2 linked regions of the Tolumonas auensis DSM 9187 genome follow. The protein of the gene in region 2 binds, or shares a complex with, the protein of the main gene of each other region. Links are inferred from orthologs where the notes say so. Each region holds a gene or a part of one and is shown on either strand. Other genes may lie near its edges. The genes, in order: nrdA and TOLA_RS10545.

The links.
Region 1: the proteins of TOLA_RS10545 (region 2) and nrdA are in contact, whole or in part, in an NMR structure (PDB 1QFN), measured with the Escherichia coli proteins. The link is inferred for Tolumonas auensis DSM 9187 from one-to-one orthologs.

The regions. Positions count from the first base shown.
Region 1 is NC_012691.1:1,573,786-1,584,557, forward strand. The notes cover bases 7,353-10,347. They hold nrdA (class 1a ribonucleoside-diphosphate reductase subunit alpha), read right to left. Parts: upstream 9,991-10,347; coding sequence 7,714-9,990; downstream 7,353-7,713. Other genes in these bases: nrdB (class Ia ribonucleoside-diphosphate reductase subunit beta), read right to left, coding at 7,353-7,533; TOLA_RS07300 (HAD-IA family hydrolase), read right to left, coding at 10,180-10,347. In the rest of the region: TOLA_RS07260 (DUF3466 family protein), read left to right, coding at 1-1,294; rmf (ribosome modulation factor), read left to right, coding at 1,445-1,621; fabA (bifunctional 3-hydroxydecanoyl-ACP dehydratase/trans-2-decenoyl-ACP isomerase), read right to left, coding at 1,686-2,231; TOLA_RS07270 (Lon protease family protein), read right to left, coding at 2,301-4,292; TOLA_RS07275 (tRNA-uridine aminocarboxypropyltransferase), read left to right, coding at 4,745-5,422; TOLA_RS07280 (hypothetical protein), read left to right, coding at 5,549-6,085; TOLA_RS07285 (2Fe-2S iron-sulfur cluster-binding protein), read right to left, coding at 6,125-6,403; more of nrdB, read right to left, coding at 6,400-7,352; more of TOLA_RS07300, read right to left, coding at 10,348-10,772. UniProt on the Escherichia coli protein: Provides the precursors necessary for DNA synthesis. Catalyzes the biosynthesis of deoxyribonucleotides from the corresponding ribonucleotides.
Region 2 is NC_012691.1:2,266,518-2,279,158, forward strand. The notes cover bases 1-2,999. They hold TOLA_RS10545 (GrxA family glutaredoxin), read left to right. Parts: upstream 1-1,378; coding sequence 1,379-1,621; downstream 1,622-2,999. Other genes in these bases: trhP (prephenate-dependent tRNA uridine(34) hydroxylase TrhP), read left to right, coding at 1-1,123; TOLA_RS10540 (YfhL family 4Fe-4S dicluster ferredoxin), read left to right, coding at 1,124-1,378; suhB (inositol-1-monophosphatase), read left to right, coding at 1,775-2,578; TOLA_RS10555 (benzoate/H(+) symporter BenE family transporter), read right to left, coding at 2,601-2,999. Also shown: more of TOLA_RS10555, read right to left, coding at 3,000-3,752; TOLA_RS10560 (helix-turn-helix domain-containing protein), read left to right, coding at 3,913-4,473; TOLA_RS10565 (CHASE domain-containing protein), read left to right, coding at 4,589-6,565; TOLA_RS10570 (shikimate 5-dehydrogenase), read right to left, coding at 6,566-7,384; TOLA_RS10575 (MFS transporter), read right to left, coding at 7,464-8,834; cyoE (heme o synthase), read right to left, coding at 8,872-9,765; TOLA_RS10585 (cytochrome o ubiquinol oxidase subunit IV), read right to left, coding at 9,774-10,103; TOLA_RS10590 (cytochrome o ubiquinol oxidase subunit III), read right to left, coding at 10,103-10,717; cyoB (cytochrome o ubiquinol oxidase subunit I), read right to left, coding at 10,707-12,641. UniProt on the Escherichia coli protein: The disulfide bond functions as an electron carrier in the glutathione-dependent synthesis of deoxyribonucleotides by the enzyme ribonucleotide reductase.

The sequences.
Region 1 (10,772 bases), 690 kb from region 2 along the record:
TGAATCAGATGGCATTGTTACCCGTTATGGCCGTGATGCCAGTGAAGTGACCTCTGTTGGCTATGTCTCACTCTCCGAACATAGAAGAAAAGCGGTCGCTACTGTTGCCGATACATCAGTGGATGTAACGAATGGCACGGATTACGCTTTTGCTTCCGCGTATGACATTATTCCGGTCGGTACTAATTATCTGGTGCTGGGTTCTGCCGGAAACATAAAGAGTACGGCCTATAACTACTGCTACAGTAACGCAAGTATTGAAGATTACAGTCAATATTGCCCTGGTTATGAAACGCAGGCGGCATTCTGGCTGGTGAACTCTGCCGGTGTTACGGCTACACAACGTGCAGCGTCCTACAATACATCAGAATCAACAGATTATCCTTACACCGCCAGCGCGATGAAGGTGGCGTATGTTGATGGAAGTTATGTTGCGGTAGGTTATTCAGCGACAGAAGGCTACAACTCTCAACCGAAGAATCTGGCCACTTTCTGGAATTTAGGGGCGCTGAGTTCAACCGGAACATTGCCTTCAGGGTTAACTTCTACAGCAATCTTCGCTGATTCGGGCGATAACCCGGGTACTGATGACGATGACACGATTGATAACAGCTGGGCTGTTGACATCAACGAAGATGGTTACATCGTTGGTAACCGTGTGTACCGCAGACTGGTCAGCCGTAATTACCCAACGCAGATGTTTGTTGCCAGATACAGCGCCGGCGCTATTACATCTACATCGATCCCTGTTTCGACCGATGGCGTTAACTCCGAAGCAGCAGCCCTGAACAATAGCAACCAAGTTGTTGGCTGGACGGATGAACGCAGTGTCACGACTCAGCCGGTTTATGGCTCGGTACCGCGTCTGCAGGAAGCGTTCCTGTATAACATCACTTCAGGTAGTCGTTATGCAATTAACGATCTGATTTGTGGTCTTGATGATGCGGGAGCAAAAACCTGTACCCAGAACGGCAAATACTATTACATCGAATATGCGAATGACATTCTGGATGACGGCACCATTCTGGCGTCTGCGCGTCGCTATGACAGTTATGACGACTGGTCAGCCTTGAGCAATGGTACCAATGTTGTAATTAAGCTGGCTGCGAACTATTCATTCAGTAATGGTGATGTTCCATCTGGTTATGTAGTGGATAATCAGTTGCCAGTATTTGACTACGGTGCAAGCAGCGGTAGCAGTGGTGGTGGTAGTTTCGGCTTCTTTGGTTTGATCGCTATGGCAGGTGCTGCGCTGGCTGGTCAATATCGCCGTTTCGTAAAGAAAGAGTCATGATTCCGTCACAGTATCATGATGAAATTGGGTTTCAGCACAAAAAACTAACGATTTTCTATTGATCTTAGTGCCCTGATCCGATATCAATTAAGACGACAGAGATACAGAGGCTGTCGTCTTTTTTCATTGTGGAAAAGAGGGTTAATAAGTATGAAGAGACAGAAAAGAGATCGTTTAGAAAGAGCGCGTACTAAAGGGTACCAGGCTGGCTTGGCTGGGCGTTCTAAAGAGCTCTGTCCTTATCAATGCATAGATGCAAGAGGCTATTGGCTGGGTGGCTGGCGAGATGCGGTAGATGAACGCTCTCAGGGATATATGGTTAATTAATCACAAATTCATGTAAAAAGGCTCACACTGTGAGCCTTTTTACTTTGGGTCATATCTGAAAAAATCAGAACGATGACGTGTCCTGGAACAGACCCACTTTCAGATCAGTTGCCGAGTAAATCGGACGGCCGTCAACTTCAACCACACCATCAGCAATACCCATGATCAGTTTACGCATGATGACGCGTTTCATCTGGATTTTATAAGTTACTTTCTTCGCTGTTGGCAGGATCTGGCCAGTGAATTTCACTTCACCAACGCCTAATGCACGGCCTTTACCCGGGCCACCTTTCCAGCCAAGGAAGAAACCAACCAGCTGCCACATTGCATCCAGACCCAGACAGCCAGGCATAACCGGATCACCTGGGAAATGGCAATCAAAGAACCATAAATTGGATGCGATATCCAGCTCGGCAATAATCTCGCCTTTTCCGAATGCACCGTCAGTGTCAGTGATTTTAGCAATGCGATCCATCATCAGCATATTAGGTGCTGGTAATTGGCTGTTGCCTTCACCAAACAACTCACCACGGCTACAAGCCAGCAGGTCTTCTTTAGTGAAACTGTTACGACCCTGATCGCACAGGGATACTTTAGGAGTATTGGTCATTTCTGCTGACACGCTTATCAAATCCTTATAGTCAATTTTGAACTGGAGAATCTACCCAACATACCGCTACTAAGCAAGTCCAACCAGTGTATGAAATCTACGGAAAAATGTGCTGAACAGCCCATTTCTGCTTGCGGAACCATTTAAGTCATCTAATCTGCGTCTGATCCGGCCAAACAGCGTTCGCTCATCATCTATTGAGCCGGCAGGACATCCCATCAACAATTCGACAGCTTCTTCAACATGACCAACCGGATAAATATGGAATTGCCCGTTTTTGACGGCATCGACCACTTCATCTGACAGAATCAGTTGCAGGTAGTTTGATTCAGGTATTACAACACCCTGTTTTCCGTTCAGGCCCTGAATAGAGCAAACGCGGAAGAAACCTTCGATTTTCTCATTCAGTCCGCCTACGGGCTGAACATTACCAAACTGATCGACCGCACCGGTTACCGCCAGATGCTGATAAATAGGTTGCTGTGCCAGTGCGGAAAGCAAAGCACAAAGACCCGTCAGAGCGGCGCTGTCACCATCTATTTCACTGTACGATTGCTCGAACACCAGATTGGCAGAAAGCGGCGAGGGGTTCTCGGCACCGAATAATGTAGAAAGATAGCCGTGAATGATCATCATTGCTTTTGCATGGATATGACCGGCTAATTCTGCTTTACGTTCAATATCCGATACATCGCCGTCACCCATATGCACGGTGGCTGTCAGGCGAACGGGCTCACCAAAGTCATAGGGATGTCCCATGATCTGAATAACAGACAGCCCGTTAATCTGACCAACAACTTCGCCCTCTGTTTGCAACAACATCTGTTCATCAACAATACTTTGATCGGACTGCTCAACGATGTAATTCAGACGGTATTCCTGCTCAGCCAATGCTGCCTTGATATGCAGGACACTGATCAGTTCTGCACCTTGTTCTTTGGCGATGCTGTTTGCCAGTTGCATCAGGGCAACAAGCTGGTTTTCGGCAAAAGAAAGAATGCGTTGATGCTCACACAAGCGACAGGAGAAACGCATCAGCTCTTTAACCGCCGGAGCATCAAAATCCAGCAGTTCCCAGTTATTACGGATATGACTCAGTAAACCAATGAACAGGTTTTGCGTATCATCGTCGTAAGGGAATTCAGCAACCAGATCGGTGCGTAAAAAAGTTTTCTCTGCAAACTCATTATCCAGCAGGTTGAATTCGGCAATGGAAATGCGATCGCCAACCAGAATCAGCTTGATATCAAGCGGAGTGGCTTCTGGCTGGAAGAATGGGGTTTGTGGAGGTGTATCTTCCGGTGCTGACCAGTCAAGATAACCGGTTGTCAGTGCATTGTGCAGCTTGAACCAGAGTTGCGGTTTCATCAGCAATTCATCGACCGGGATGATCAGATAGCCGCCATTGGCTTCACGCAGTAATCCGGCTTCCAGTAAATGATGGTTACTGTAAACACTTCCCTGTTCAGTGACATAGTTAATGGCACCGAACAACGAACGCCAGGTTAAATCGCGGGCATAAATAACAGGAGGCTGCGGTTGAAGCTGATGGATCATCAGATTCATTAATACCGGATGGGTAAACACGCCATCTTGTGCCACATGCGCGGAGAGTTCAGTAAGATATTCAGCAAGTTTTTCATTATTATCCTGTTTCTTCAGGATCTTCTTTACCAGCTCTTCGGCATCTAAGCGTAAGCGTAACAGCTTAAACAGATCATCCAGTAAGTCGCAGAATTCCGGACCCGTGCCAGATTTCAGTTGCAGCCAGATTGGACGGAACGGATTTTTCAGATTCTCAGTATAACAAAGGTCAAAACTGCGATTGAAAGGGGTCGGACAGTCATCAATCAGATCCATGATAACCCGTTCGTAGTTGACGGCAGGATAACCACTCAATAGCAGTGCCGGGCAACTCTGACTCGCAGTGTTGAGACGCAAGATAGCTGATGCAGCACGTTCCTGCGTTTCTGCAAAACTAATTGGTTGTACAGACGATAATTTTTCAAACGACAAGTCTGAAAATCTGGGAAGAAGGGCTTCTGCAGCTAGTTCTGTCACTTAGATTTAATTCCTTTGTAATAGACATCAATGATTATACCTGACCGCGCTGACAAACCCATCTCTTCTCTCAGCGCTGAAAACATTAAGTTTTGTAATTTGGTTACATAAATGAAATTAAAATAATATAAAATCAGCAAGAATAATGATCTGGAACAACAAATGTCATGCATGAGTCTATTCCTTAATCGATATCCATTCTGAATCCGTAAAAAAATTACAAAACATGCTGGACATTTGTTCTATCTGGATCAAAAATACACTCATTGACTAAGCATCTGCTTCGTCGCCAAGTTTCCTTTGTTGTTGTGTGTTGTTGCCCCTCAAGTGGTTGCCGGTGATTCACCCCCACTAAAATCAGTTGAAAGGGCTTTATTTTTGCTGATATTGTCAGTGCCTCGTTTTTGGGGGTAACCGAAAGGTTACCCCTTTTATTTTTGGTTTTTTTTCTGATGAATGCATTCCAACTTCTCCGACAGCAACGTTTAGCCAGAGCGACAAAACCATTCAATGCCCGCGGCGGCTCTATCGTCCGCTGTGAGGGGTGCGGGTTACCAGTACACTTGTGTGCTTGTGAATTAAAGCCTCAGGGTGTCCCGAATGCTGCTTTCTGCCTGCTGATGTATGACGCAGAACCATTGAAACCATCTAATACGGGTCGTCTGATCGCGGATGTCTTTCCGCATGATACGCACGCATTTTTGTGGTCACGGATGGAAGTGGATGAAAAGTTACTGGCATTACTGAACGATCCGGCTTATTCGCCGGTTGTGGTGTTTCCTGATAGCTATGTAACAGACGAAGAGCGTGTTGTTCTGTCTTCTACAGAAACACTGAAAACACGGCCTTTATATATTCTGTTAGACGGAACCTGGCGCGAAGCAAGTAAAATGTTTCGCAAGAGTCCGTATCTGAATCAGTTCCCGGTTATATCTGTACAGCCGGAAACGCTGTCAACTTACCGGTTGCGTGTTGCCGCGCATGATAATCAGCTTTGCACCGCTGAAGTAGCATGCTGCCTGCTCCAGCAACAGGGTGATACAACATCTTCTGTATTACTTCACCAGTGGTTCTCTGTATTCCGCGAACGTTATCTGAAAATCAAACCTCATCACAAAGCCGAAGCATAATATTTAATTGTTAGTAACTGAGCAGACAATTAAAAAATAAACGCCACAAATGGGAATGAAAATCATTTTTCATACTATACTCTAAATGCATCTTTTCCCTGATTAAACTAATCTGAGGATTTTGCTATGAAAGTTAACAAAAGCTACATGCCTGTGTGGCTGGTATTAATGACTGTTTTTGGCGTCAACGCCGCAAATCATGAACAACTTCTGAAGGATGCACTAAGCGCAGCGCCTCCTTCTTTGCGTGATAAAGTAACCGTTATGGACTGGAATCACAATGTACTCCAGAAGGGAACGGATGGTACATATACCTGTTTTCCAACACCTGCTCAGCTGCAAGGAACTGCGCCTATGTGTATGGATGCAGCCTGGATGGAATGGGCTGATGCATGGATGAACAAGAAACCATTTGAGGCTAAAACCATTGGTATTTCATACATGTTAGCGGGTGATGAGGGGGCAAGTAATATCGATCCATATGCGAAAGGCGAAACGGCAGATAATCAGTGGGTTAAAGAAGGCCCGCATTTAATGATTATTACCCCGAATAAAAATCATTTAAATTCTTTACCAACTGATCCTCATAACGGTGGTCCTTACGTTATGTGGAAAGACACACCTTATGCTCATATTATGGTGCCTGTTGGAGAGAAAAAATAATTGATGGCAGGGCATCAGCTTTATCTGTGGTGCCCTGGATCAAGCCTCTTCACTGCAGCTGATCGGATAAGAAAAAACCAGTTCCACATCTGATTTGGGGATGGTGCGGCAGGTCAGGATTTCATTTTTACCGGTTAAGGCCAGAGCATCAAGCTGGGCGACTTCACCTTTCAGCAGATGGCAACGGCAGACGCCGCATAAACCGCTGCGGCACTGGTATTCAGGATGAAAACCCGCCTGTTCCAGTTGATCAAGTAACAGTTCACGGGTGTTTCCGTGAACTGTCTGATTATTAATGGTAATTTTCACTGAACTCACAGTTCAAATCCATCAAGATCCCCGGTATTGATTTCAGCATCAATCTGGCCTACCAGATAGGAACTGATTTCTACTTCCTGCGGTGCTACCTGTACGTTATCAGAATTCAGCCAGGTATTGATCCATGGCAGCGGATTCTGACGATCTGCATCGAAAGCCAGCGGTAAACCCACGCCCTGCATACGCACGTTGGTAATAAATTCAACATACTGGCAAAGAATGTCTTTGTTCAGGCCCAGCATAGAACCATCTTTAAACAGATAAGATGCCCATTCCTTTTCCTGTTCGGCTGCTTTTTTGAACAGAGCGAAACACTCATCATGCAGTTCGCGGGCAATTTCCGCCATTTCCGGGTCATCATTGCCTTCGCGAAGAATGTTCAGCATATGCTGCGTTCCGGTCAGGTGCAGTGCTTCATCGCGGGCAATCATTTTGATGATCTTGGCATTGCCTTCCATCAGTTCCCGTTCGGCAAAGGCAAATGAACAGGCAAAACTGACATAGAAACGGATCGCTTCCAGTGCGTTAACGCTCATCAGACACAGATAGAGTTTCTTTTTCAGTTCGCGGCGTGAAACGACAACTGTTTTACCATTCACCTGATGTGTGCCTTCACCCAGCAACTGCCAGTATTGCGTCAGCTCAATCAGTTCGTCGTAATAACCGGCAATATCTTCCGCACGTTTGATGATTTGTTCATTAACGACGATGTCATCAAACACAACAGCCGGATCATTCACGATATTACGGATGATATGGGTGTAGGAACGCGAATGAATGGTTTCAGAGAAGGCCCAGGTTTCAATCCAGGTTTCCAGTTCCGGTAAAGAAACCAGTGGCAGTAACGCCACGTTCGGACTACGACCCTGAATAGAATCCAGCAGGGTCTGATATTTCAGATTCGAGATGAAAATATGCTGTTCATGTGGCGGTAACGTCTGATAGTCGATGCGATCCTGGGATACATCGACTTCTTCCGGACGCCAGAAGAAAGAGAGCTGTTTCTCGATAAGGCGTTCGAAAACTTCATATTTTTGTTGGTCATAACGTGCCACGTTGACGGTCTGACCAAAGAACATCGGTTCTTTGCGGGCATCATTTGGTTGTTTGGAGAAAGTGCTATACGCCATTATTCTATTCCTGCTTATACCCTTCGTACTTGAAGTTGCAGCGTCGTTGACGGCACTCACTCACCCCAATCACATAGCTTATCTATGTTCATGGGGATTCGTTCACTTGTCGCCTTGCCGCAACTCCAATTACTTTGGGTATACTAGTATTAAGGCCTCTCAGTGAGAGGCCATACCTGCTTAAATCTTACATGCCCCGCCAGAACAATCATCGCTCTGGGCTACCTGCAATTGTGCATCGTCAGCACCATCCCGGGTGTTATGGTAATACAGCGTTTTCAGACCGTATTTGTAGGCGGTTAACAGATCTTTCAGCAGTTGTTTCATCGGCACTTTGTGGCCTTCAAACCGGCTCGGATCATAGCTGGTATTTGCGGAAATCGCCTGATCGACAAACTTCTGCATTACGCCGACTAATTGCAGATAACCATCGTTATTTGGCTGGCTCCACAGTAACTCGTAGTTATCTTTCAGTTCCGTGTAATCAGGCACAACCTGACGCAGGATGCCATCTTTCGACGCTTTCACGCTGATCAGACCGCGCGGTGGTTCGATACCATTAGTGGCATTCGCGATCTGACTGGATGTTTCAGATGGCATCAGTGCCGTCAGTGTCGAGTTACGCAGACCATGCTGCCGGATCTCGTGACGCAAACTGTCCCAATCTAACAGCAACGGTTCCTGGCACAGATCGTCCAGATCACGTTTGTAAGTATCGATCGGCAGAATACCCTGAGCATACGTGGTTTCATTGAAACGTGGGCATGCACCGAATTCCTTCGCCAGTTTTACAGACGCTTTCAGCAGATAATACTGGATCGCTTCAAAAGTACGGTGCGTCAGGCCAAGCGCTGAGCCATCAGAGTAACGCACACCATTTTTCGCCAGATAATAAGCATAGTTGATAACACCAATGCCCAGCGGACGACGCCACATTGCGCCATTTTTAGCAGCAGGAATCGGATAATCCTGATAATCCAGCAGTGCATCCAGAGCACGAACGGCCAGCTCGGCCAGCGGTTCCAGCTCATCCAGTGATTCAATGGCACCCAGGTTAAAGGCAGACAGTGTACACAGGGCGATCTCGCCATTCTCATCCAGATAATGATCCAGCGGTTTGGTTGGCAGAGCGATTTCCAGACAGAGGTTGCTCTGACGAACCGGTGCTACTGCAGGGTCAAACGGGCTGTGCGTATTGCAATGATCTACGTTCTGAATATAGATACGACCGGTACCGGCACGTTCCTGCATTAACAGCGAGAACAGCTCTACTGCTTTCATCTGACGTTTGCGAATAGCCGGATCTTTCTCATATTGCAGATACAGACGCTCAAACTCAGCCTGATCAGCAAAGAAAGCATCGTATAAACCGGGTGCATCAGAAGGCGAGAACAGGGTGATATTACCGCCCTGGATCAGACGCTGATACATCAGACGGTTGATCTGAACGCCGTAGTCCATATGACGTACACGGTTCTCTTCCACACCACGGTTATTTTTCAGAACCAGCAGTGATTCAACTTCCAGATGCCATAACGGATAGAACACAGTTGCCGCGCCACCACGAACACCACCCTGAGAGCAGCATTTCACTGCAGTCTGGAAATATTTATAAAATGGGATACAGCCGGTATGGAAAGCTTCGCCGCCACGGATTTCACTACCCAGAGCACGGATCCGGCCTGCGTTGATACCGATACCGGCACGCTGGGAAACATAACGCACGATAGAAGAGGCTGTCGCGTTGATAGAATCCAGACTGTCACCACACTCAATCAGTACACAGGAGCTGAATTGACGGGTAGGGGTACGCACGCCAGACATGATCGGTGTTGGCAGAGAAATCTTGAAGGTAGAAACTGCATCGTAAAAACGTTTGATGTAATCCAGACGCGTGGTTCTTGGATAATTAGCAAACAGACATGCTGCCACCAGCATATACAGGAACTGCGGGCTCTCGTAAATCTCACCGGTAACGCGGTTTTGCAGCAGATATTTGCCTTCCAGCTGTTTCACTGCGGCGTAAGCGAAATGCATATCGCGCTCGTGAGCCAGATAACCGTCCAGCAGATCGAATTCTTCTTTGCTGTAATCGGTCAGCAGTTGCTGGTCGTAACGACCGGCTTCAACCTGTGTTTTGACTTGTTCAAAAAGAGAAGGCGGTGTGAAGCCACCATAAGCTTTTTTGCGCAGATGGAACATCGCCAGACGTGCTGCCATATACTGGTAATCTGGCGCTTGTTCGGAAATCAGATCGGCGGCAGATTTGATCAACGTCTCATGGATGTCAGAAGTGCGGATACCGTCATAAAACTGGATGTGTGCGCTGAGTTCGACTTGCGAAACCGATACACCTTGCAGGCCTTCCGCCGCCCAGGTTACAACGCGGTGAATTTTATCCAGATCCAGTGCTTCGGTATGATTATCCCGTTTCGTGACCATCAGGCTAGCTGTCATGGTGACTCCCGTAGTTGTTTATGAAAAACACAATATGTAGTGCTTATGATGTATATAAAATACAACATAAAGAATAAAAGCGATAGCTTGACAAAAACTGGTTGATGAAAAATTTAGCAGTAAATCACAGGAAGGTACAAAATAAACAGCACCGGAGAAGTGCTGTTTAGTGTAAAAGGAAGCTGATTTTCAGCGGGATAACCACTTCAGTAAACTGTGTGGATCAGACATTTCCACATCGGCTTGCCATTCTGAGAGTAACTCAGTTTCTGCGATATAGCCCCAGGCTGCTATCGCTGTTTTCATGCCGGCATTCCGGCCCGCTTCTATATCCCGGATATGATCGCCGACATATAAACAGTCTTTTGCCTGTACACCGATCTGAGCGCAGGCATACCATAATGGCTCCGGATGTGGCTTGCGCACCGGTAAAGTATCTGCACTCACTGTGGTTGCACAGCCCGGTAATTCCTTAACCAGAGCCAGTAACGGTTCAGTGAGAAACGCAGGTTTATTGGTGACAACCCCCCACGGGATCAGGCTTTGGTTTAACCAGTTGATCAGCTCGATCATGCCATCATAGGGGCGGGTACCCACATACAAATGCTGAGCATAAAAATCCAGCAATTGCTGGCGTAAAACCGCCAGATCATGCTCGGTTTGCTCGATGTCAGTTAACCCGGCCTTAATCAATGCCAATGCACCATCCGAAGCGGTTTGTCTGATCACTGAATCGGATAAGGGTGCTTTACCGATTTGTCCTAAAACAAAATTAGCGGCTG
Region 2 (12,641 bases):
CATGAAACCCGTGATTGATATGGGACCGGATGCCTTAATTATGTCCGATCCGGGCCTGATCATGATGGTGCGTGAGCACTTCCCGGAAATGCCGGTGCATCTGTCGGTTCAAGCCAACGCCGTAAACTGGGCGACTGTGAAATTCTGGGAAAAAATGGGGCTGGAGCGCGTGATCCTGTCGCGTGAGCTTTCCATTGAAGAAATTGAAGAAATCCGCCAGCAATGTCCGGATATCGAACTGGAAGTGTTTGTGCATGGCGCACTGTGCATGGCCTACTCCGGCCGCTGCCTGCTGTCCGGTTATCTGAACAAACGCGACCCGAATCAGGGTACCTGCACCAACTCCTGCCGCTGGGAATATAACGTACACGAAGGCAAACAGGATGATGTTGGCCAGATCGTGCACAAACAAGAGCCGATCCCGGTCAAGGTTGAACCAACGCTGGGTATTGGCGCGCCAAGTGATGCATTAGTGTTACTGGAAGAGAAAAACCGTCCGGGTGAATTCATGACCGCGTTCGAAGATGAACACGGCACTTATATCATGAACTCCCGCGATCTGCGTGCAATCCAGCATGTTGAGCGTCTGAGTAAACTGGGCGTGCATTCGCTGAAAATTGAAGGCCGGACTAAATCTTTTTACTACTGCGCACGTACTGCACAAGTATACCGTCAGGCCATTGATGACGCTGCAGCCGGTAAACCGTTTAATGCCAACCTGATGGGTACACTGGAAAATCTGGCGCACCGCGGATACACCGAAGGTTTCCTGCGTCGTCATGTGCATTCTGACTATCAGAATTACGACTACGGTTACTCGGTTTCCGACAGCCAGCAGTTTGTCGGTGAAGTGCTGGAACGCAGTGCTAACGGCATGGCTAAAATTGCGGTGAAAAATAAATTCCTTGTCGGTAACAGCATGGAATTGATGACACCACAGGGCAATTTAAGCTTCCAGCTTGCGCATATGGAAAACAAGAAAGGTGAGCAGATTGAAGTCGCGCCGGGTGATGGTCATATTGTCGAAATCCCGGTGCCGGAAAATGTCGATCTGAATTACGGTATTTTACTGCGTAATCTGGATGACAAAGAAAGCACCCGCCAACCGCATGCGGTGGCTTAAATGGCGCTACTGATCACTGAGGCTTGCACTAACTGCGATATGTGCGAACCGGAATGTCCGAATCAGGCCATTTATATGGGCGATAAGGTGTATGAAATTATGCCTGATCGCTGTACCGAATGTGTGGGCTTCTATGAGGAGCCCACCTGCGTACGGGTGTGTCCGATCAACTGCATTATCAGTGATCCGGCACATCCGGAATCAGAACTTGAATTACTCAATAAATTTATATCGCTATACGAAAAAGGAGACTAAATGGAACCAGTAATTATTTATGGCAAACCAGATTGCCCTTACTGTGAAATGGCAGTGAAGTTTTGCGAAGAACGCGACTTTGCTTTCACCTACATTGATATTTTTGCTACCGGCATGACAGTAGCTGATCTGCAGAAAAAAGTAGGTCAGCCAGTTCGCACCGTACCGCAAATCTTTGTTGGTAAAAAGCACGTAGGTGGTTATACCGATTTTTACAAAGCGGTTACTGAAAACCTGCTGTAAGTAAGCATTAACTCCGCCCGGAGTTCAGCAGCACGGATGCTGCTGGCGACTATTTCATCTTCCCGCCAAAAGAACATTGCCTGTTTCCTCCCCTCGCCCTATAATCGCGCCGTTTTCTAACCCCGTTCTTTAACATCCAGTGGTGAATCCATTATGCATCCTATGCTGAATATTGCTATCCGCGCAGCCCGTAGTGCTGGTCAGGTTATTGTGAAAAGTTTTGCTGATCCAAGCAAAATTGAAACCATGCAAAAGGCTATGAACGATTTTGTTACAAACGTTGATCGTGAAGCGGAAAACGTGATCATTCAGACTATCAAAAAATCTTATCCTGACCACGCTATCGTGGCAGAAGAGAGCGGCTTTACCAGCGGCAAAGACGCTGACTACCAATGGATTATCGACCCACTGGATGGCACTACCAACTTCGTTAAAGGCATTCCTCATTTCGCTGTTTCTATTGCATTGCGCATTAAAGGCCGTACCGAAGTGGGCGTTGTTTATGACCCAATCCGTGATGAACTGTTTACCGCTTCCCGTGGTGCTGGCGCGCAGCTGAACGGCTACCGTCTGCGTTGCAGCAATGCCAAAGATCTGAACGGTTGTGTATTAGCCACTGCGTTCCCACATCGTCACCGTCACCATTACCAATCTTTCCTGACTATGTTTAACAACATTTTCCAGGAATGTGCTGATATTCGCCGTGCCGGTGCTGCCAGTCTGGATCTGGCTTATGTGGCTGCTGGCCGCATGGACGGTTACTGGGAACTGGGGCTGAAACCATGGGATCTGGCTGCTGGTGAGCTGATTGCCCGTGAAGCCGGTGCTATCGCTACCGATTTTGCCGGTGGTCATAACTATGACAACAGCGGCAATATCGTTTGTGGCAACCCACGCATTGTGAAAGCACTGCTGGCGAAAATCCGCGAAGAATTACCAGAATCACTGGCTAAATAAGTAAACAAAAAACTCGGATGTGCTACCGTTTTCGGTAGCACATCATGACGATAACACCTACCACCAGCCCCCAGAACGCAGAACCAATTCCCCACAAGCTCAACCCACTGGCAGTCACCAGAAACGTCAGTAATGCCGCTTCCCGCTGATGCTCATCATGCAATGCTGCATGCAAACTCGCCCCTATCGTGCCGAACAGTGCAATGCCTGCTACCCCCATGATCAATGCGCCCGGTAATATGGCAAACAAAGTCACGATACTGGCACCAAACACTCCCGCAATCAGATAACCGATTCCGGCAAAAACCGCCGCTTTGTAACGTTGCTTCGGCTCTTCATGTGCTTCCGTTCCCATACAAATAGCAGCTGTAATTGCTGCCAGATTAATGGCAAAACACCCCAGTGGAGCCAGCAGAACATTAATCACACCAGTCACTGTCAGCGAAGCAGACACCGGCGTCTGATAGCCGTTAGCCCTCATTACCGCAATGCCCGGCAGATTTTGCGATGCCATGGTGACGATAAACAGTGGTAAACCAACCCCGAGTAATGTCGCTATATCAAAAGCTGGCCATGTCAGTACCGGAGAAACAAACGTAAGCGGTTGACTATTGTTCTGCAGTAATCCCTGTTGCCAGGCCACAATCCCTCCGGCAATCAGAACAAACAGGATCGCGTAACGCGGATAAAACCGCTTCGCCAGCAGATAAACCAGCAACATACTGATAATCAGCGCTGGCTGTAGCGGCATTTGCTCAAACACTTTCATACCAAAACGCACCAGCACCCCGGCTAACATTGCCGATGCCAATGCCGTCGGGATCTTATGCATCAGTCGCGCAAATAATCCGGTGACGCCACACAGCGTGATCAGCAATGCGGAAAACAAAAACGCACCTGTGGCAAGCGCTGGCGAGACGCCCTGTAAGCTGCTGATCAGCAATGCCGCGCCCGGTGTGGACCAGGCGGTCAGGATCGGCTGACGATAATAAAGCGACAGGATCAGCGTGCTTAATCCCGAGCCGATGCTGAGTGCAAACAGCCATGAACTGGTCAGCTGCGCATTCGCCCCACTCATACTGTTGGCTGCCTGAAAAATCAGGGCCACGGAGCTACTGAAGGCGACCAGATTAGCAACCACACCGGCGACTGGTAAACTTAATGCAAAACGCATGGCACTCCCTTTTTACTGATATCCCGCATGACCTGATATCCTGCATGACAATGTATTGCTGTCAGGCTAGGCTTAGCTCATTCATGTGCGTTATAACGCTCAAATTATCATGCCTCATCGCTGTGCGCTATAGCGCACAAACAGAAAAACGGGATACGGAATGCAAGACTTAATCCGGCATATTGCTGCTACCCTTCAGCTGTTACGTAAACAACGCGGCTGGAGTCTGGATAAAACCGCTGCCGCTACCGGTGTCAGTAAGGCCATGCTCGGGCAGATTGAGCGTGGAGAATCAAGCCCGACCGTGGCCACTTTATGGAAGATTGCCACAGGGTTTGAGACCTCCTTCTCGACCTTTCTTGAGCCATCGGTTCAGTTGCAGGATATCTGGCGGACGAGCGATTCATCTGCGGTACAGCATAGAAATAAGCATGACATAGCCGCAAAAGCCGTTATTCCGTTTGATCCGCAATTCGGATTTGAATTGCTTCTGGTAACACTGCCGGCAGGCATTGAGCATCTTTCCGCGGCGCATGCTGATGGTGTGACTGAACATGTGATCCCGCTGGATGGTACTTTAGAGATCATGAGTGACGGACAATGGCATCCGCTGGACGCTGGTGATGCCATGCGTTTTGATGCCTCCCGCCCCCATGGCTATCGCAACCGGTCGGATCAGCCGGTCAGTTTTCACAATCTGATTTGTTACTCCGCGGATTAAAAAGCTGAATGCAGCAGAAAAACATGCGGTTTCCGTCAGAGGGGCCGACATTATCAACGCTATACTTTTAATGAGAATGATCCGAATCGGTTAATAAACAAGGAAGGGACGTTAATTGCCTAATAAAATACTGGGTTTTATCACCAGACGATGGCTTTATACGCTCATTCCTGGTTTGGTATTTATCCTGGGATTACTTCTGACCTGGATTACGGTTTCCAATATCCGGCAGCAGGAGACCAGCAAGATCCTTTCTGAATTCAGAATCAGGGCAAATGAACTGGCAGCCGGCCTGGAACGGCGACTGACCTATAACGGTGAAATTCTGCAAGGTGTAGCCGGATTATTAGCCAGTAGTGATCATGTGTCCCGAGATGAGTTTCAACGTTATATCCGGCAATTGAAACTATCCGTTTATTATCCGGGAATTCAGTCCATTGGTTACAGCACGCTTATACCTGAAACAGAAAAACAACAGCATATCGCCAAAATCAGAGCGGAAGGTTTTACTGATTATGACATCCGGCCAGCCGGAGAACGGGAGTTCTACTCGTCCGTAATATTTGTTGAGCCACTGAACTCGCGGAATCAGCAGATCATGGGTTATGACATGCTGTCAGAACCGGTGAAAATGAACGCAGCCGGGCAAGCCCGGGATCTGGCTGCGGCCGTTATGACCGGTAAAATCACTCTGCAGCAGGAAACAGAACAGCCGCCCCAATCCGGCATCTTCATATTCAGCCCGATTTATCAAAACAATATGCCGGTTTATACCATCGAACAACGCAGGAACGCGCTGACCGGTTGGGTTTATGCGGAAATACGGCTTCAGGAGCTTCTGACCCATTATCTGCAGCAGGGCTATCCTGATTTTTCCCGCAAAATTGCTCTCCGGCTCTATTCAGGGAAACACCCCGGTTCGCCGGAATTGATGATTGATACCTACCCGCCGGATTTATCGCATTCCGACGAAGACGAGATGATCAGGTCCTCTGAGATCCTGGGTTCTGACTGGACATTGCATATCAAACCCCTACCGGCCTACTGGACGAGTGCAGGTTCAGAGAAAAGCAGCAACATAGCCATTCAGGCAGGCATTATTCTGAGCTTACTTTCCGCCTTCCTCAGCTATGTTTTAGCCAATTCACATCTTCAGGTTAGAACAGCCTTAACTGAACGCAGAAAAAATGAAGCCGCGATGCAGTTAGCGAGTACCGTGCTGGATGCCAGCCCCGGCGGGATCATGGTAACCGATGCGGACAAACGTATTATCGCCGTCAATCCGGCTTTTACCCGGATCACCGGGTATGCTTTGGAAGATATCCTGCATCAGAATCCCCGAATACTCTCCTCCGGCCAGCAGGATGAAATGTTTTACCAAACCATGTGGCAATCAATAGAGCAACATGGTTACTGGGAAGGTGAATTGATCAACCGGCGCAAAGATGGTCAGCTGCTTCCTGAACTTCTGTCAATCAGCAAGGTATTCGATAAAGAAGGCAATGTGATGAATTACGTTGGGATGTTTCTGGATATATCCGCACGGCGGGAAGCGGAAGCCAGGATCCAATATCTCGCACATCATGATTATCTGACCAATTTGCCAAATCGTTTGTTATTAGTTGAACACGCAACGCAGGCACTCACTCTGGCCCGTCGTTACAAAAGACGCATGGCTATCTTCTATATTGATCTGGACCGGTTTAAACCAATCAATGATCAATATGGGCACAATGTGGGCGATGTGATACTGAAAACGGTGGCACAGCGTCTGCTCAGCATCGTAAGAGAATCTGATACCGTATGCCGTCAGGGTGGTGATGAGTTTGTGATCCTGCTGCCTGAATTTATGGATACCGACAGTCTCGAAATACTGGCGATTAAACTGCGGGATGAGATACAGAAACCCAGCATGGCTAACGGTTATCAGCTTACGATTTCAGCCAGTATTGGCATCGCCACCTATCCGGATAACGGCGATACGGTTGATGCCATTATCCAGAGTGCCGATACCGCCATGTATAGCGCCAAAGCAGATAAAGAAAAACATATCTGCTTTGCCCCTTCCATACCAACCGCCAAAGAAGACTGATTATCCCCGCGCGTATTTTGCCGCTTGCTGAAACAGTTCATCGCTGGGGCGAATTCCGGTATAAAGCACAAATTGTTCAACAGCCTGAATGGCAAAAACGTCCGCCCCGGTGATGACCTTTTTCCCCTGCGCTTTGGCATAACGGATCAATGGCGTTTCAGGCGGTAATGCCACCACATCAAAAACAACCTGAGCAGCATTAATTGTTTCTTCGGTAAAAGACAGTGTTTCAGCCTCTGCCCCACCCGCCATGCCGATTGGGGTGACGTTGATAAGCAAATCAGCCTGAATACCAGCCATCTCTGCCGCCCATTCAAATCCATACAAACCAGCGAGATGTTTTCCGGCTTCTTCATTACGAGCCACGATACAGCCTTTTTTAAATCCGGCATCTTTCAGCGCACAAGCCACGGCTTTGGCCATGCCACCGCTACCGCGTAAGACGAAGGTCAGCTGATTGGAAACCTGATGCTCCGCCAGTAATTTGGCAATCGCAATGTAATCGGTGTTATAGGCTTTGAGGTAACCATTGGTGTTTACAATGGTATTCACCGAGTCAATGGCTTTGGCTGACGGATCCAGCTCATCCACCATTGGAATACAGGCTTCCTTGAAAGGCATCGAAATCGCACAGCCACGGATGCCTAAGGCACGCACACCGCCAATGGCAGCAGCCAGATCTGTGGTGGTAAAAGCTTTATAGAGGTAGTCGAGATCTAACGCATCATATAAGAAGTTATGGAAACGGGTGCCGAAGTTACTGGGGCGCGCCGCCAGTGACATGCAAACCGTAGTGTCTTTGTTTAATTGTCGGGTCATGCTGCAAGACTCCTGATGGGAAATGAAGGCGGAATAAGTGAATGCAGCGGATTAAATTACCAGTAAGGAATACAAATACCTAGCTGGCAGCAGCCACAATCTGTTCCAGATCACGTCGTGATGTTTGTCTGGTATCCACCTTCACGTAAGCCGCCATCTCTTCCAGAACGAGCACCACATCCGCAACACCCGGCTGGGCTTTAATATTCTCAGCGAGTAAAGAAGATTGCTGTTTCGCTGAATCAGGTAACACGATCCGCAAACTACTGACATACGGCGGTTCCCGCATGGTCAGACTGACCAGCAACCAGAGCCCGACGATGACGATTCCGGCCAGAAAGACCAGCGGCGTACCATTAAGCTGCAGCAACCAGCCACCTGATGCACCGCCTGCTGCGACCCCCAGAAACTGACTGGTGGAATACAGCCCCATTGCCGTGCCTTTATACCCGGCAGGCGCGATTTTACTGACCAGTGATGGCAGCAATCCTTCCAGCACATTAAAGCCGATAAAGAACAGCTGAATACCGGCAAACACGAACCACAATTGCAGCCCGGCAGAAAACAGGACGGCTTCCGCCAGCAGAAAGATCAGAATACAGCTGATAAATACCTGCTTAATCCGGCGGCGTTTTTCGGCATAGATGATGAAAGGAACGACCGCCACAAACGAAATCAGCATAGTAACCAGATAAACCTGCCACTGAAGCTGCCGCTGAAAACCCGCCTGTTCCATTGCCACTGGTAGCGCCACAAAACTAGCCATCAGCAACGCATGCAGAGAGAAGATACTGAAGTTCAGCTTCAGTAATTCCCGTTCCATGAGTACGGCCCGTAAATTACCGCTGACGAAGGCTGACTCACGATTCAGCACATGCTGCTGTGGTTTGGGGATGAAAAACAGTGTCGTGATAATAGCCAGCCCGGTCAGACCTGCAGTTCCCCAGAATAATGCTGACAATCCGAATGCATGCGTAATAACCGGCCCTAACACCATCGCGACAGCAAAGGTAATGCCGATACTGACACCGATAAATGCCATGGCTTTGGTGCGATGCTGCTCGCGGGTGAGATCCGACAACAGCGCCATTACAGCAGCAGAGATAGCTCCCGCTCCCTGCAGAGCCCGACCGATAATCACCCCCCAGATAGAATCAGCACAGGCAGCCAGCACACTTCCCAGCAGGAAGAGCAACAAGCCACCAATAATCAGCGGAAAACGACCGAACTTATCCGACAATAAGCCAACCGGGATCTGAAACAACGCCTGCATTAATCCGTAGATCCCGATCGCCAGACCAATCAATGACTCATTGGCTCCCTGTAAGGCCATGCCATAGGTCGTCAGCACCGGCAGCACCATAAACATGCCGAACATACGCAATGCGAATACAGCGCCTAAGCCAACAGTAGCCCGACGCTCCGTTGCGGTCATCTGGTTATCGTGCATATCAGGTTATTCCCGTTAAGTCAGAAACCCAGTGACGTCAGAAACCCAGTGACGTCAGAAACTGGGCCGGATCCGGCGTGGCAAAATCGACCGACATCATGACACTCAGTGACGTAATGGCAATGATGGAGAAGATAAACAGCTTTTTCGCCCAGACACGATCATCTGCCGCTTTAAATCCGGCAAATGCCATCGCTGACCAAGCGATACCAATCAGCATCGCTACAGCAAAATAGCTGTAACCTGCATAACCGCTCAGCGTTAACATCAGTGTTGCCACCGCAAACGCCAGAACATAACGCAGGATATGACTCTTAGTCACCGAGATGCCGTGTTTCACCGGTAAAACAGGAATTGATGCAGACTGATAATCTTTGAAGCGGAATATCGCAATCGCATAGGAATGCGGCATTTGCCAGAGACTAAAAATCAGCAGTAGCAGAAAGGCCGCAATATCGAACTGATTGCTGACCGCGCAATAACCGATGACTGGCGGTGCTGCACCGGAAAGGCTGCCCACCAGCGTGCCATACACCGAGGTGCGCTTCAGCCACAGGCTATACAGACCGACGTAAACCACAAACCCCATCAGTGCGAGTGCTGTCGCCAGTGGATTTGTCATCAACCACAACAAGCCAAAACCGGCGATACCCAGTAATGTGGCATACACCAGCGTGGTAAGGGGTGAAATCAACCCCTTCACCAGCACCCGGTTTTTGGTGCGCTCCATAATGCAGTCGATATCACGATCGATGTAATTATTAAAAGCGCAACCGGAAGCGATCACCAGCGAAACCCCGGTGACCGTAGCCAGAAACAGCGCTAAATCCAGGCTTCCTTTGGAAGCCAGGAAAAAACCACCAATGACGGAAATCAGATTACCAAAAATGATCCCCGGTTTTGTGACGAGCAGGTACTGCTTGATCATGATGTCAGCTCTTAATGACCCATCATATTATGGTTAAGGTGGAACATGATCCACAGTGACCCCACGACAATGATAGCAATGATCAGTACCGTAAAGACAAAGGCAATCATATTCCAGCCACCCTCTGATTTAGTATCCATATGCAGGAAGTAAATCAGCTGCACCAGGATCTGAGCGACCGCGAATGCGGCAATCACCAGAATAACCGTTGATGGCGGTAAAGCAGACTCCATCACTATCCAGAATGGAATAACAGTGAGCACGACTGACAGAATAAAGCCGGTAATATACGACTTCACGCTACCGTGGCTGGCACCGCCATGACTCGTGTTATGACTCATTACAGCACCCCCATCAGATAGACCACAGTGAACACACAGATCCAGACAATATCCAGGAAGTGCCAGAACAGACTCAGGCACATCAGGCGGGTCTGATTGGTGGTTGTCAGACCATTTTGTGCTACCTGAATCATCAGAACGATCATCCACACCAGACCGGAAAATACGTGTAAACCGTGAGTACCGATCAATGCAAAGAAACCAGACAGGAAGGCGCTGCGATCAGGGCCATAACCTTCCGAAATCAAATGACTGAATTCGTTGATTTCCATGCCGATAAAGGCGGCACCGAAGAAAAAGGTAACAGCCAGCCATTTCATGACACTGCTTTGTTCACCTCTGTTCATCGCCAGCATCGCCATGCCATAGGTGAAACTACTGATCAACAGACAGAAGGTTTCCGTCAGTACATACGGCAGTTCAAAAATATCTTTCCCTGTCGGCCCTCCGGCAAAACTGCCTGAAAGTACGGCATACGTTGCGAATAGCGTCGCAAACAGAATGCAGTCACTCATCAGGTAAATCCAGAAACCAAATACTGAGTTGGAACCGGAGTCATGATGCTCATGCTCACCGGCGTGCACAGACTGATGGTGTAAAGTTTCAACCGACATGCTTCACCTCTGCCTGATTCATTTTTGCAAAATGTTCATCTTCTGTTTTTTTCACTACATCGGCCGGAACGTAATAGTCGACATCCTTGTTAAACGAATACGTAATCCAGGTCGCAATCACACCGACAAAACCAACAATCGCCAGCCACCAGATATACCAAATCAGCGCGAAACCCATAATCAGACTAAACAGACTGATGATGACACCGGCACCGGTATTCTTCGGCATATGGATCTCGGTGTATTTTGCCGGACGTTTATATGCCGTGCCTTTTTCCTTCATGTCCCAGAACGCATCACGTTCAGAGACAACCGGAATTTCAGCAAAGTTATAGAACGGTGGCGGAGATGAGGTTGCCCATTCCAGAGTACGCCCACCCCATGGATCACCAGTCAGATCGCGGTTTTTGTTACGGTCTTTGATACTGACCACCAGCTGCAGCAACTGACACATAATGCCGATCAGGATCAGCACCGCGCCACCCACGGCAATCAGCAGCATGGAATGATATTCAGGGTTAATGTCCTGACTCAGACGACGGGTCATGCCCATAAAACCTAACGCATACAGCGGCAGGAAGGCACCAAAGAAGCCGGTGATCCAGAACCAGAACGCGGCTTTGCCCAGTTTTTCATTCAGCGTGAAGCCCATCGCTTTCGGGAACCAGTAGTTGAACCCGGCCAGATAACCGAACACCACCCCACCGATGATCACGTTATGGAAATGTGCAATCAGGAACAGACTGTTATGCAGCACGAAGTTCGCACCCGGAACAGCCAGCAGCACCCCGGTCATACCACCCACGGTGAATGTCACCAGGAAACCCAGCGTCCAGAGGATCGGTGTCGTGAACTGCACTCGTCCCTGATACATGGTAAACAGCCAGTTGAATATCTTCACCCCGGTCGGGATCGAGATAACCATAGTGGCAATACCAAAGAACGCGTTCACGTTGGCACCCGCGCCCATAGTAAAGAAATGGTGCAGCCAGACGATGAACGACAGGATAGTAATCGCGACCGTAGCCCACACCAGCGAGGTATACCCGAACAGCCGTTTTTTGCAGAATGTTGCCACGACTTCAGAGAAGATACCGAATGCCGGCAGGATCAGAATATAAACTTCAGGATGACCCCAGGCCCAGATGAGATTGACATACATCATCTGGTTGCCGCCTAAATCATTGGTGAAGAAATGCGTACCGAGGTAACGATCCAGCGTCAGTAACGCAATAGTGACGGTCAGGATCGGAAATGCAGCAATAATCAGCACGTTAGAACAAAGGGCCGTCCAGGTGAACACCGGCATCTTCATCATACTCATACCCGGTGCACGCATTTTCAGGATGGTGACAAAGAAGTTCACCCCGGTCAGCAAGGTACCAATCCCCGAAATCTGCAAGCTCCAGATCCAGTAATCGACCCCAACCCCCGGACTATACTGATGCCCGGATAATGGCGGATAGGCCAGCCAACCAGTCTGCGCAAACTCACCCACCCCCAGCGAAATATTCATCAGCGCAACGCCGACAATAAACAGCCAGAAGCTCAGCGAGTTCAGGAACGGGAATGCCACATCACGCGCACCAATCTGCAATGGCACCACGATATTCATCAGCCCTACCATAAATGGCATCGCCATGAAGAAAATCATGATCACACCGTGCGCGGTGAAAATCTGATCGTAATGGTGTGCATTCAGGAAGCCTTCCGAACCGCCGGAAGCCAGCATCAGTTGCAGACGCATCATGATCGCATCGGCAAAGCCACGCAATAACATCACCATCGCCACGATGATGTACATAATGCCGATCTTCTTGTGGTCAACCGACGTCAGCCATTCCGTCCAGAGCCAGCCCCATTTTTTGTAATAGGTCATGGCAGCAACAATCATGATGCCAATCAACCCGACGACACTCAGCGT